2 regions of the Streptomyces sp. NPDC099050 genome follow, and region 2 is predicted to be linked to the other one. Evidence: riboswitches for the same ligand, from Rfam matches in the RefSeq annotation. Region 2 holds a riboswitch; the other holds the start of a gene.

Region 1 (5,860 bases), on a different contig from region 2:
GCGGCCGGGCGAGCGGCCTTCGATGGCCTTGGCTGGGACGTCGGCTACGGACACGGGAGCGGGAGTCTCCGCGCTCGTGTCATGCAGTGGTGCCGTCATCGTGGTGGGGACCCCTCTCGGCCGACGGGTGAGCCGGCCCATGCCCGCCGCTGTGGCGGCGTTGGTGCGGAGTGGCGCTCGGAGTGCGAGGTGCGAAGTGCGAGGTGCGAGGTGCGAATGCGTTCTGCGGAACGGGTACTGCTCAGGCCGTGCGTGACGGGCATCGCTGGTGGTGCGCGTGGTGCCGTACGAAACAACAAGCGAAATTCCCGCGACGGGCTCGCCCTTGGAGGACTGACCCGCTCTTGGGTGGGGAGTCTTCATCGGGCGCTCGATCAGCCGCCAGACCCGCAGGTGAATGGATGCGCAACCGTGATCTGAGGGTCGGGTTCCCGTTATCCGGACTTCACTGTCATCTCAGCGGAGCAAGACAGCCTGTTCGGTGCGGAATCGGACATGGCGCCCAACTCAGCCTACGAGCATGCCTATTGGGCGTACATCAGCGTCGAAATCAGGACAACGCAAAGGCCGCACGGAACGACTGTTCCGTGCGGCCTTGGCCCCTATGTCTCAACGAGCGGGACGTCTCAGTAGGCGGGCGCCTGACCCTCGCGGTCGTAGAAGGGGCGGGTCCGCGCCCGCAGCCACATCGCCACCGGATCGTGCTCGTCCGCGAGCGCGACCGTGCACACGGGCACCCCCTCGGGGACCGCGCCGACCGACTGGCGCATCATCTCCCGGACCGATTCCAGGGCGTGCGCGGAGGCGTCGTACAGGTCGAGCCCGACGGCGAGGTACGGGGACCCCAGCGCGGGCTGCACCCAGGCGCGGCGCAGCGAGCGGACGGCGGGCGTGCGGTGCGCGTGCTGCGTGAGCAGCCCGTAGAACTGCGGCAGCTCGATGGCGGGCTCGGACAGCCGCAGCGGGCCGGCCGGCATCCGGTCCAGCCCGGTGGCGATCCGGCGCAGGTCGGCCCAGGGAAGGCCGACGCCGCCGCCCTGGGCGTGCGGATTGAGCCACAGCCCCCAGCGGTCGGGGTAGAGGGCCCGGGCGATGTCCCGGCCGGTGACCACCTCGTACCCGCGGTTCCAGCCGCTGGCGGCCAGCTCCTGCGGGGAGGTCACGCAGGGCGCGTACCCGAGGCCATCGACCTCCATGCCGCCGTACTGGGCTTCGGGGGAGCCGGGCTGCCCCTGCCAGAGGAGCATCCACAGCCGTCCCTCGGCCAGGGCGTGCAGGAGAGACTCGTAGCTCTCGTAGCGCCCGGGAGTCACCTGGCGCAGCATGTGCTCGACCTGCCCGACCGCGGCCGTGCCTGACGCACTCACCCGGTACCCCTCTTCGTCTGTTCGTCCGCCCGTCGTCCACGCGTGTCGGCCACCAGCTTAAGCGTCACTACGGCAGGTAGAAGGGGCGTACGCGCTCACGTATGTAGTCGACGACCGGGTCTTCCGCGGCGTCGAGCAGGATCAACTGCACCGGCCAGGGCGGTGGTACGCGGGTCAGGGCGCGGCCCAGCGCGTCCATCGGGGCGTTTCGCATCCCGGGCTCCCATCCCATCAGGTGGACGCCGACGTAGAGCTCCGGCGTGCCGCCCTCGACGCTGGCGAGGCAGCGGTGCGCGGAGGCGACGACTCCGGTGGCGCGGAACTCCTCCGCGGCGGCGGCCAGGAACGCGACCGGGTCCTCCTGCCAGTCCGGCTCGTAGAGCCGGACCCGGCCACCGGTGGCCGGGCCGTCGAGCGGGCCGCGGCCGGCGCGGCAGAGCTCCGCGACGGCCGGTGGGGGCAGTGGCACCCCGACGGATCCCTCGGGGTTGACCGCGATGCCGAGCTGCGGGGGCAGGCCGCGGGCGAACTCCGTGGCGGGGGCGACGGCGAAGTCCATGCCGGGCCCGGCGCAGGCGCGGAACTGCTCCTCGGAGCTGTAGACGGGCACGTACGCGGCGCCGTCGATGTCCATGGTGGGCAGGCTCAGGCTGTTCACGCCGCCGGGCAGCGGGATCCACAGGTCGCTCCGCCCGAGGACCTCCAGGATCCGCCCCCCGGCCTCCGCCTGTCCGAGCGCCGCCCCGAGCACCTGCTCCAGCTCGTTACCCGGCCACATGTACGTCTCCGCTCGCTCGCCTTGGTCTCCACCCGTGGTTCTCGAGCCGAGATTCCCGGGATCCCCGAGATTAACGGGCGCCCGCGGCACCCCCGCCGGGGGCCGCCCGCGCGGCCGGCCGTACGCAGCCCCTACGACTCCTCGCGCCGCCCCGCCCGGCTTCCGCTAGCGGAAGCCGATCGACGTCAGCCGCGACGCCGCCGGGCGGTCCAGCAGGGTCACCGAGGCGCAGCCGGCCGGCGGGCGGCCCTCCTCGGCCTCGCGCAGCAGCCGGGCCACCGCGCCGCGGTGCCGGGCGAAGGCGTACGCCGACACCCCCCGGCCCCGCGCCGCCTGCCCGGCCCGGGCCTCCTCGGGGGTGGTGTCCAGCAGCACCATGTGCAGCGCGCGGCCGCGCCGCCGGGCCGCCGAGGCCAGCAGCGCCCGGACCCAGCTCTGCGTACCGCAGTCGTGGACCACGGCCGGGGCCCCGGAGCGGAGCACCCGCCACAAGCCCCAGTAGTGCGCGATCCGGACCGCCGGCCGGTACACCGCATAGGGCAGGGCGGCCGGCATCCGGCGCTCCCACCGCTCGCGGGCGTCCTGGGAGTCGATGCCGCCGCCCTCGGCGGCCCGCTTGATCAGGGTGCTCTTGCCTCCGCCGGGCAGCCCGGAGACCACCACGACGTCGCCGTCGGCGAAGCGGAGCCGCCGCGGGCCCTCGGCCCCGCGCAGGTCCCGTACCGCGCCGGGCTCCCCGGCCGCCACCGGGTCCCGTACGAGGCCGCGCTGCGACGGCACGCCGCCGACCGCACCCTCGACGGCGCCGGTGTTCGTCGCCGCCAGTACTCCGAATCTCCGCACAGTGCTCGCCTCCCCCGCGCCGGGTCACCTGGACCCGTTCCCCCTGAGTGTAAAGAGACGGTAATCCGGGGTGTCCGGTTCCGCTCCGCTTCCGCGCCCGTTCCGCTCCGGTTCCGCTCCGCTTGCGGCCCCCCTCCCCCATTCGGCCGCACACCGTGCAATGATGTGCGCCATCTGGACACCTAACTGCATACCGGCCGCTTGAATCCGCGCGGGAGAGTCCCGGCACGCCGCAAGGCGGTGCCCGGGCGCCGAAGGAGCAAGTACCTCCCTTGAATCTCTCAGGCCCCGTACCGCGTGGATGAGGCAGATCTGAAAAGCGAGCCGCGCCACCGCCCGTGAGGGCCCCGGCGACGGTTCCACCCAAGGTGCAAGTCGATGGCCTTCCCCTGGAAGCGGGGAACTCTCGGCGAACCTCTCAGGTTCCGATGACAGATGGGGAGGAACTCCTCCTCGTCATGTCATGCCCTGGGACCCGGGAGCCACACCCATGAGCACTGCCCCCCGCCTGACCGCCCTCGATGCGCTGCACCGTTCCCTCGGTGCGACCATGACCGACTTCGCGGGCTGGGACATGCCCCTGCGGTACGGGAGCGAGCGCGACGAGCACAACGCCGTCCGCACCAGGGCCGGCCTCTTCGACCTCTCCCACATGGGCGAGATCACCCTGACCGGCCCCGAGGCCGTCAAGGTCCTGGACTACGCCCTGGTCGGCAACATCTCCACCGTCGGCGTCGGCCGCGCCCGCTACACGCACATCTGCCGGGAAGACGGCGGGATCCTGGACGACCTGATCGTCTACCGCCTGGGCGAGACCGCGGCCCCCGAGTATCTGGTCGTCGCGAACGCCTCCAACGCCCAGGTCGTCCTGGACGCGATCACCGAGCGCGCCGCCGGCTTCGACGCCGAGGTCCGCGACGACCGCGACGCGTACGCGCTGCTCGCGGTGCAGGGTCCGGAGTCCCCGGGCATCCTCGCCTCCCTCACCGACGCCGACCTGGACGGGCTGAAGTACTACGCCGGTCTGCCCGGCACGGTCGCCGGGGTGCCCGCGCTGATCGCCCGTACCGGCTACACCGGCGAGGACGGCTTCGAGCTGTTCGTCTCGCCCGAGCACGCCGTGGAGCTGTGGCAGGCGCTGACCAAGGCGGGCGAGGGCGTCGGCCTGGTCCCGGCCGGCCTGTCCTGCCGCGACACGCTGCGCCTGGAAGCGGGCATGCCGCTGTACGGGCACGAGCTGACCACCTCCCTGACCCCGTTCGACGCGGGTCTGGGCCGGGTCGTGAAGTTCGAGAAGGAGGGCGACTTCGTCGGCCGCGCCGCCCTGGAGGCCGCCGCCGAGCGCGCCGCCTCCAAGGCGCCCCGCAAGCTGGTCGGCCTGATCGCCGAGGGCCGCCGCGTACCGCGCGCGGGCTTCTCCGTGACCTTCGACGGCCAGGTCGTCGGCGAGGTCACCTCGGGCGCCCCGTCCCCGACGCTGGGCAAGCCGATCGCGATGGCGTACGTCGACGCGGCGCACGCCGCGCCCGGCACCTCCGGCGTCGGCGTGGACATTCGCGGTACGCATGAGGCGTACGAGGTCGTGGCCCTGCCGTTCTACAAGCGGCAGAAGTAGCCCCGCACCCCACCGCACCGCGTCGCACCGCAGGACGGCGCGTCGCGCCGGTCCGCAGGACCACCGTTCGTATCCACTCCCCCGCATCCAGGAGAATCAGGTCATGAGCAACCCCCAGCAGCTGCGTTTCAGCAAGGAGCACGAGTGGCTGTCGGACGCCGTCGACGGCGTCTCGACGGTCGGCATCACGGAGTTCGCGGCCAACGCGCTCGGTGACGTCGTCTACGCCGATCTCCCCGAGGTAGGCGCCACGGTGACCGCGGGCGAGACCTGCGGCGAGCTGGAGTCGACCAAGTCGGTCAGCGACCTGTACTCCCCCGTCACCGGCGAGATCGTCGAGTCCAACCAGGACGTCATCGACGACCCGGCCCTGGTGAACTCGGCTCCGTTCGAGGGCGGCTGGCTCTTCAAGGTGCGCGTCACGGAGGAGCCGGCCGACCTGCTCTCCGTCGACGAGTACGCCAAGCTCACCGCCGGCAACTGACCCAGGGAACCCTGATGTCTGTACTGAACACTCCCCTCCACGAGCTCGACCCGGACGTCGCCGCCGCCGTCGACGCCGAACTCGTGCGCCAGCAGTCCACCCTGGAAATGATCGCGTCGGAGAACTTCGCTCCGGTCGCCGTCATGGAGGCCCAGGGCTCGGTCCTGACCAACAAGTACGCCGAGGGTTACCCCGGCCGCCGCTACTACGGCGGTTGTGAGCACGTCGACGTGGTCGAGCAGATCGCGATCGACCGCATCAAGGCGCTCTTCGGCGCCGAGGCCGCGAACGTGCAGCCCCACTCGGGCGCGCAGGCCAACGCGGCCGCGATGTTCGCGCTGATCAAGCCGGGCGACACGATCATGGGCCTGAACCTGGCCCACGGCGGTCACCTGACCCACGGCATGAAGATCAACTTCTCCGGCAAGCTCTACAACGTGGTCCCGTACCACGTCGACGAGACCGGCGAGGTCGACATGGCCGAGGTCGAGCGCCTCGCCAAGGAGTCCAAGCCGCAGCTGATCGTCGCGGGCTGGTCCGCCTACCCGCGCCAGCTGGACTTCGCCGCCTTCCGCCGCATCGCGGACGAGGTCGGCGCGTACCTGATGGTCGACATGGCGCACTTCGCCGGCCTGGTCGCCGCGGGTCTGCACCCGAACCCGGTGCCGCACGCCCACGTCGTCACCACCACCACGCACAAGACCCTCGGCGGTCCGCGCGGCGGTGTCATCCTGTCGACGCAGGAGCTGGCCAAGAAGATCAACTCCGCGGTC
Region 2 (5,860 bases):
TGCCGGCCGCCGCCGACCTCCTGGTCCCGCTGGCGCCGGCCCCACCCGGCATCGCCGCCTACCGCCCGCACCCCGTGTCCGAACTGCTGCCCGTACTGACCCACAGGCTCACGCAGACGCCCCCTCCGGTACCGCCTTCCATGGCCGCACCGGCCGCCTGACCCGACCCTGGCCGGTTCTGCCCATTCGGCCTAGCCCACTCGGGCCCCCTGCGAACCATCCGAAATGACAGGGGAGTTGAGCTGAACCGCCCGCACGGGTGATGCGTCATCAATCTATGAGGACAGCTGCCGGGAAATCCCTGCGGACACCGTGCCGTGGGGGAACACTGGGGGCTCTGACCGAGCCAAGTCGTCGTTGATACGGGGGGCGGCCATGAACAACGCATCGAGCCGCAGCACACAGACCACACCGCAGCGAAAGAACGCATCCATGTGCCAGCACAAGCCAGCATGCCCGACCGCCGACTCCGCCGACAGGGAGGCCGCGCACCCCGTGGCCGTTCACCCGGAACAGGGCTGGAGCCTGCTGTGCAACGGCGTCCTGCTGTTCGAGGACACCGGTGAGCTGCTGCCGGACGGCCAGATCATCGCCCCCAACCGCCCGCTCGCGGCGGCGCAGGTGATGAAGGCGGCCTAGCCGACGACGGAAACGAAAGGGGCCGGCCCAGGAGGAAACTCCCGGACCGGCCCCTTCGTCCGTCGTCGGTCAGTTGTCGTACTCGTCCAGCGGCGGGCAGGAGCACACCAGGTTCCGGTCGCCGAAGGCACCGTCGATGCGGCGGACCGGCGGCCAGTACTTCTCCGCGGCCGACACCCCGCCCGGGAAGACGGCCTCGTCGCGGGTGTACGGGTGGTTCCACTCGCCGCCCAGCGCCGCCGCCGTGTGCGGGGAGTTGGCCAGCGGGTTGTCGTCCACCGGCCACTCGCCGCCCGCGACCCGCTCGATCTCGGCGCGGATGGCGATCATCGCGTCGCAGAAGCGGTCGATCTCGGCGAGGTCCTCGGACTCCGTCGGCTCGATCATGAGCGTGCCGGCGACCGGGAAGGACATGGTCGGCGCGTGGAACCCGTAGTCGATCAGGCGCTTGGCGATGTCGTCGATGCTCACGCCGGTCGCCTTCGACAGCGGGCGCATGTCGATGATGCACTCGTGCGCGACCAGGTTGCCCGGGCCGGTGTAGAGCACCGGGTAGTGCGGCTCCAGGCGCTTGGCGATGTAGTTGGCGCCGAGCACCGCCACCTGGGTGGCGCGCTTGAGGCCCTCGCCGCCCATCAGGCGCACGTACGACCAGGAGATCGGCAGGATGCCGGCCGAGCCCCACGGAGCGGCCGAGATCGGGCCGACGCCCGTCTCCGGACCGGCGGTCGGCTGGAGCGGGTGGTTGGGCAGGTACGGGGCCAGGTGCGCCCGGACACCGACCGGGCCGACGCCCGGGCCGCCGCCGCCGTGCGGGATGCAGAAGGTCTTGTGCAGGTTCAGGTGCGAGACGTCGCCGCCGAAGTGACCCGGCTTGGCCAGGCCCACCAGGGCGTTGAGGTTGGCGCCGTCCACGTAGACCTGGCCGCCGGCGTCGTGCACCTGGGCGCAGATGTCGGCGACGTGCTCCTCGAACACACCGTGCGTGGAGGGGTACGTGATCATCAGCACGGCGAGCTCGTCGCGGTACTGCTCGATCTTGGCGCGCAGGTCGTCCGCGTCCACCTCGCCGTCGTCGGCGGTCTTGACGACGACCACCTTCATGCCGGCCATCACGGCGCTCGCGGCGTTGGTGCCGTGCGCGGAGGACGGGATGAGACAGACGGTGCGCTGCTCGTTGCCGTTCGCCCGGTGGTAGGCGCGGACGGCCAGCAGGCCGGCGAGCTCACCCTGGGAGCCGGCGTTCGGCTGAATGGAGACCTTGTCGTAGCCGGTGACCTCGCAGAGACGTTCCTCCAGCTCAGTGATGAGCGTGAGGTACCCCTCGGCCTGCTCGACCGGGGCGAACGGGTGCAACTGGCCGAATTCGGGCCAGGTGACCGACTCCATCTCGGTGGTCGCGTTGAGCTTCATGGTGCAAGAGCCCAGCGGGATCATGCCGCGGTCCAGCGCGTAGTCCTTGTCCGAGAGCTTGCGCAGGTAGCGCAGCATCGCGGTCTCGGAGCGGTGCTGCTGGAAGACCGGGTGGGTCAGGTACGCGTCCGAGCGCAGCAGCCCCTCGGGAAGCGCGTCGGCGGCGCTCCCGTCGAGCGCCTCGATGTCAGCGGTGACACCGAAGGCGGCCCAGACGGCCTCGACGTCGGCGCGCAGGGTCGTCTCGTCACAGGCCATGGACACGAGGTCGGCATCGACCTGGAAGAGGTTGACGCCACCCTCGCGGGCGGCGGCCACCACCTCGGCGGCCCGGCCCGGAACCCGGACGGTGAGGGTGTCGAAGTACGAGCCGTGCACCAGCTCGACCCCGCCGGCCGTCAGACCGGCGGCGAGCAGGGCGGCGTACCGGTGGGTGCGGCGGGCGATCGTCCGCAGCCCGTCCGGACCGTGGTAGACGGCGTACATGCCGGCCATGACGGCGAGGAGCACCTGCGCGGTGCAGATGTTGCTGGTGGCCTTCTCGCGGCGGATGTGCTGCTCACGGGTCTGCAGCGCCAGGCGGTAGGCCTTGTTGCCGTCCGCGTCCACGGAGACGCCGACGAGGCGGCCGGGCAGCGAGCGGGCGTGCTTGGCCTGGACGGCCATGTAGCCGGCGTGCGGTCCGCCGAAGCCCATCGGGACGCCGAAGCGCTGGGTGGTGCCGACGGCGATGTCGGCGCCCAGTTCGCCCGGGGAGGTCAGCAGCGTCAGGGCGAGCAGGTCGGCGGAGACCGCGACGATGGCGCCGAGCCCGTGCGCCTGCTCGATGACCGGCTTGATCTCCCGCACGGCGCCGGAGGCACCGGGGTACTGGAGCAGCACGCCGTAGACGCCGCGCTCGACGATCTCGGCCGGAATCCCCTCGCTCAGGTCGGCGACGACTACCTCGATGCCGATCGGCTCGGCACGGGTCTGGATCACCGCGATGGTCTGCGGCAGCGCGTCGGCGTCGACGAGGAAGACGTTGCCCTTGGCCTTGCCCACGCGGCGGGCCAGGGTCATGGCCTCGGCGGCCGCCGTGCCCTCGTCGAGCAGGGAGGCGCCGGAGGTCGGCAGACCGGTCAGCTCGGCGACGACGGTCTGGAAGTTCAGCAGGGCTTCGAGGCGGCCCTGGGAGATCTCCGGCTGGTACGGCGTGTACGCCGTGTACCAGGCCGGGTTCTCCATGACGTTGCGCAGGATCACCGGCGGCGTGAAGGTGCCGTAGTAACCCAGCCCGATCATCGAGGACAGGACCTGGTTGCGGTCGGCGAGCTCACGCAGCTCGGCGAGCACCTCGGCCTCGGTCCGCGCCTCGGGCAGGTTCAGCGCGGCGGTGGTCTTGATCACATCCGGCACCGCGGCTGCGGTGAGCTCGTCCAGCGAGCCGTAGCCCACGTGGGCGAGCATCTTCGCCTGCGCCTCGGCATCCGGGCCGATGTGGCGCTGCTCGAAGGGGATGCCTCGCTCCAGCTGGGAGAGCGGAATGCGGTTGGCGGTCATGTACGGAGGCCTCCTGGTCGTACGACCTGCGAGGGGCACCACGGCGCGGGCACCCGGACGGCCTCCCCCTCTGTCATCACAACCTGAGAGCTTCACCGGGCCACGCGGGGATCGCCCACGGGGTCCGGCTTTCACCGTCGGTGAGGAGAGGGACCGGCACTGCGCGCCCGGTACCCGCAACCTGCTTTCCAGAGTGGCCTCACCACGTGCGGTACGTATGCCTGAGAGATTCCGGGGAGGATTTGCTCCTTCGGCGCCTCCGTCTCACTCACTCGGAGGACTCTCCCGCACAGGGTCAACAGCCGCCACCCAGCCTACCAGCGAGGATGTGGACGCCTCCCTTCGAGTGGCCCGCTCTCCGGAAATGCACTTTTGTAGTCATTACGGATGAGTTGCGCCCAAATGGAGGGACCGGCCCGTGCAGACCGACATCGATCCCCGCAGCCTGATCGGCCGCAAGGCGTTCGACCGCAATGGCACCAAGATCGGCACCGTCGACGAGGTCTACCTCGACGATGCCACCGGCGTACCCGAATGGGCCGCCGTACGCACCGGCCTCTTCAGCCGGGACGCCTTCGTCCCGCTGGAGCCCAGCGAGATGGTGGGCGACACCCTGCACGTGCCCTTCGAACGCTCCCTCATCAGGGACGCCCCCGACTTCGGCGTCGGCCGCCACCTCTCCCCCGAACAGGAGCTGCAGCTCTACCACCACTACGGCCTGGACCTCGCCCTCCCCTCAGACTTCCACCACGACTTCGGCCACACGCCCCCCGACACCCCCTGACCCCAAATCCAGCCCCTCCGGCGTTCGAGGAGCGGGGGTCCGGGCGCCGGGGTCCGGGAACGGCGCCGCACACACCAAGGGGGTCCGGGCGCCGAGGTCCGGAAGCTTGCCCCAGGCAACGGCGCCGCACGCACGAACGGGTGTGGGCGCAGGGGGCACCCACCAACGGGTCCGGGCGCAGGGGGCACCCACCAACGGGTGGGGGCGCAGGGGGCACCCACCAACGGGTCCGGGCACGGGGGGCACCCACCAACGGGTCCGGGCACGGGGCCCCGGGGACTTGGCCCCCGGCAACAGCGCCGCACGCGCCAAGGGGTCCGGGCGGAGCCCGGGGAACGGCGGAAGGGCGGGTAGGGGACAGCCCCGCAGGGCCCGGCCCCTCCCACCCCGCAGCGGGAGCAGCCAACGGCGGGCACCGGCGGCACCGGCCAGGCACGGCCACGCACACCGGCACAGCCGACCGGCACGACCCCTCAGGCTCGCTCCGCGGCCGTCGAGCCCCCGACCCCCAAAACCTGGTCCCCGACCAGCGGCATCGGGTCGGACGGCTCCAGCTCCGGATCATCCACCAAGAACGTGCGGACCCGCCCCGGCCGGGATCCCGGCTGCTCGAACCGTACGGTCACCCGCCCGACCCCACTGCCCTGCACCCACCCCGGCCCGTACACCGCATGCCGCACATCGCCCCCGGCCGCCCACCGCCGCTCTGCCGGCCCAGGTTCGCCACCCGCCCCCCGCTCAGCGGCCTCACCCTGTCCTGGCCCCGCGTCCCGCACCGATCCGGCGCCCTGTCCCTCCCCAGCGCTCTCGGGCAGCCCTTCCCGAGGCCCCTGACCCTGCCGAACGCCCTGATCCGCCCCGACGCCGGCATCCACACCCGGACCTTCCCCGGCCCCCTGACGCTCCCCCGGCCCAGCACCCTCACCCTCACCCACACCCGACCCGGGCCCAGGCCCCGGCCCGGCGCCCTCCCCCGGGCCCCCGTCTCGAGCAGAGGCCTCCTGCCCCTCGTCAGGGCCGGCACCGGCACCCGCACCCCCACGGGCCGGCGCAGCCCCGTCGCCACGCCCCGGCCCCGACTCCGCAGCCGGCCCCGCCCCCACCCCAGCCCGCGCAGCCATCGCATCGGCGAAGGCGAACAGGTCCTCCTGCGTGTAGTCCGCCAGTCCCGTCACCCCCACCCCCAGCAGCCGCACCCCGCCCGTGGTGTCCACCGCCTCCAGCAGCCGCCCGGCGGCCTCCCGCACCACCACGGGGTCGTCCGTGGGCCCCCGCAGGGTCTCCGAGCGGGTCAGCGTGGAGAAGTCGTACCGCCGGACCTTGAGCACGATGGTCCGCCCCGAGTGTCCCGACCCCCGCAGCCTCTCCACGCACCGGTCCGCGAGCCGCTGCACCTCACCCCGGATCCGCACGCGGTCGTGCAGGTCCACGTCGAAGGTGTCCTCCACCGAGACGGACTTCGCGTCGCGCTCGGCGACCACC

What was found. A riboswitch is a leader RNA that binds a small molecule or an ion and turns the genes downstream of it on or off. The one in region 2 is predicted to bind glycine.
Region 1: linked by a shared signal. The riboswitch ahead of gcvT (glycine cleavage system aminomethyltransferase GcvT) and the one ahead of gcvP (aminomethyl-transferring glycine dehydrogenase) in region 2 are both predicted to bind glycine.

The regions. Positions count from the first base shown of each region.
Region 1 covers NZ_JBIWAE010000007.1:194,297-200,156, forward strand. Annotated here, with positions in the region: gene ACIQV3_RS14705 (ABC transporter permease) at 1-99, opposite strand, end outside; gene ACIQV3_RS14710 (enhanced serine sensitivity protein SseB C-terminal domain-containing protein) at 627-1,367, opposite strand; gene ACIQV3_RS14715 (enhanced serine sensitivity protein SseB C-terminal domain-containing protein) at 1,435-2,145, opposite strand; gene ACIQV3_RS14720 (AAA family ATPase) at 2,311-2,988, opposite strand; glycine riboswitch at 3,191-3,294, shown strand; gene gcvT (glycine cleavage system aminomethyltransferase GcvT) at 3,479-4,603, shown strand; gene gcvH (glycine cleavage system protein GcvH) at 4,707-5,087, shown strand; gene glyA (serine hydroxymethyltransferase) at 5,102-5,860, shown strand, end outside.
Region 2 covers NZ_JBIWAE010000004.1:448,476-454,335, forward strand. Annotated here, with positions in the region: gene ACIQV3_RS10085 (hypothetical protein) at 1-161, shown strand, start outside; gene ACIQV3_RS10090 (DUF5999 family protein) at 433-639, shown strand; gene gcvP (aminomethyl-transferring glycine dehydrogenase) at 709-3,594, opposite strand; glycine riboswitch at 3,794-3,892, opposite strand; gene ACIQV3_RS10100 (PRC-barrel domain-containing protein) at 4,013-4,378, shown strand; gene ACIQV3_RS10105 (DNA polymerase IV) at 4,852-5,860, opposite strand, start outside.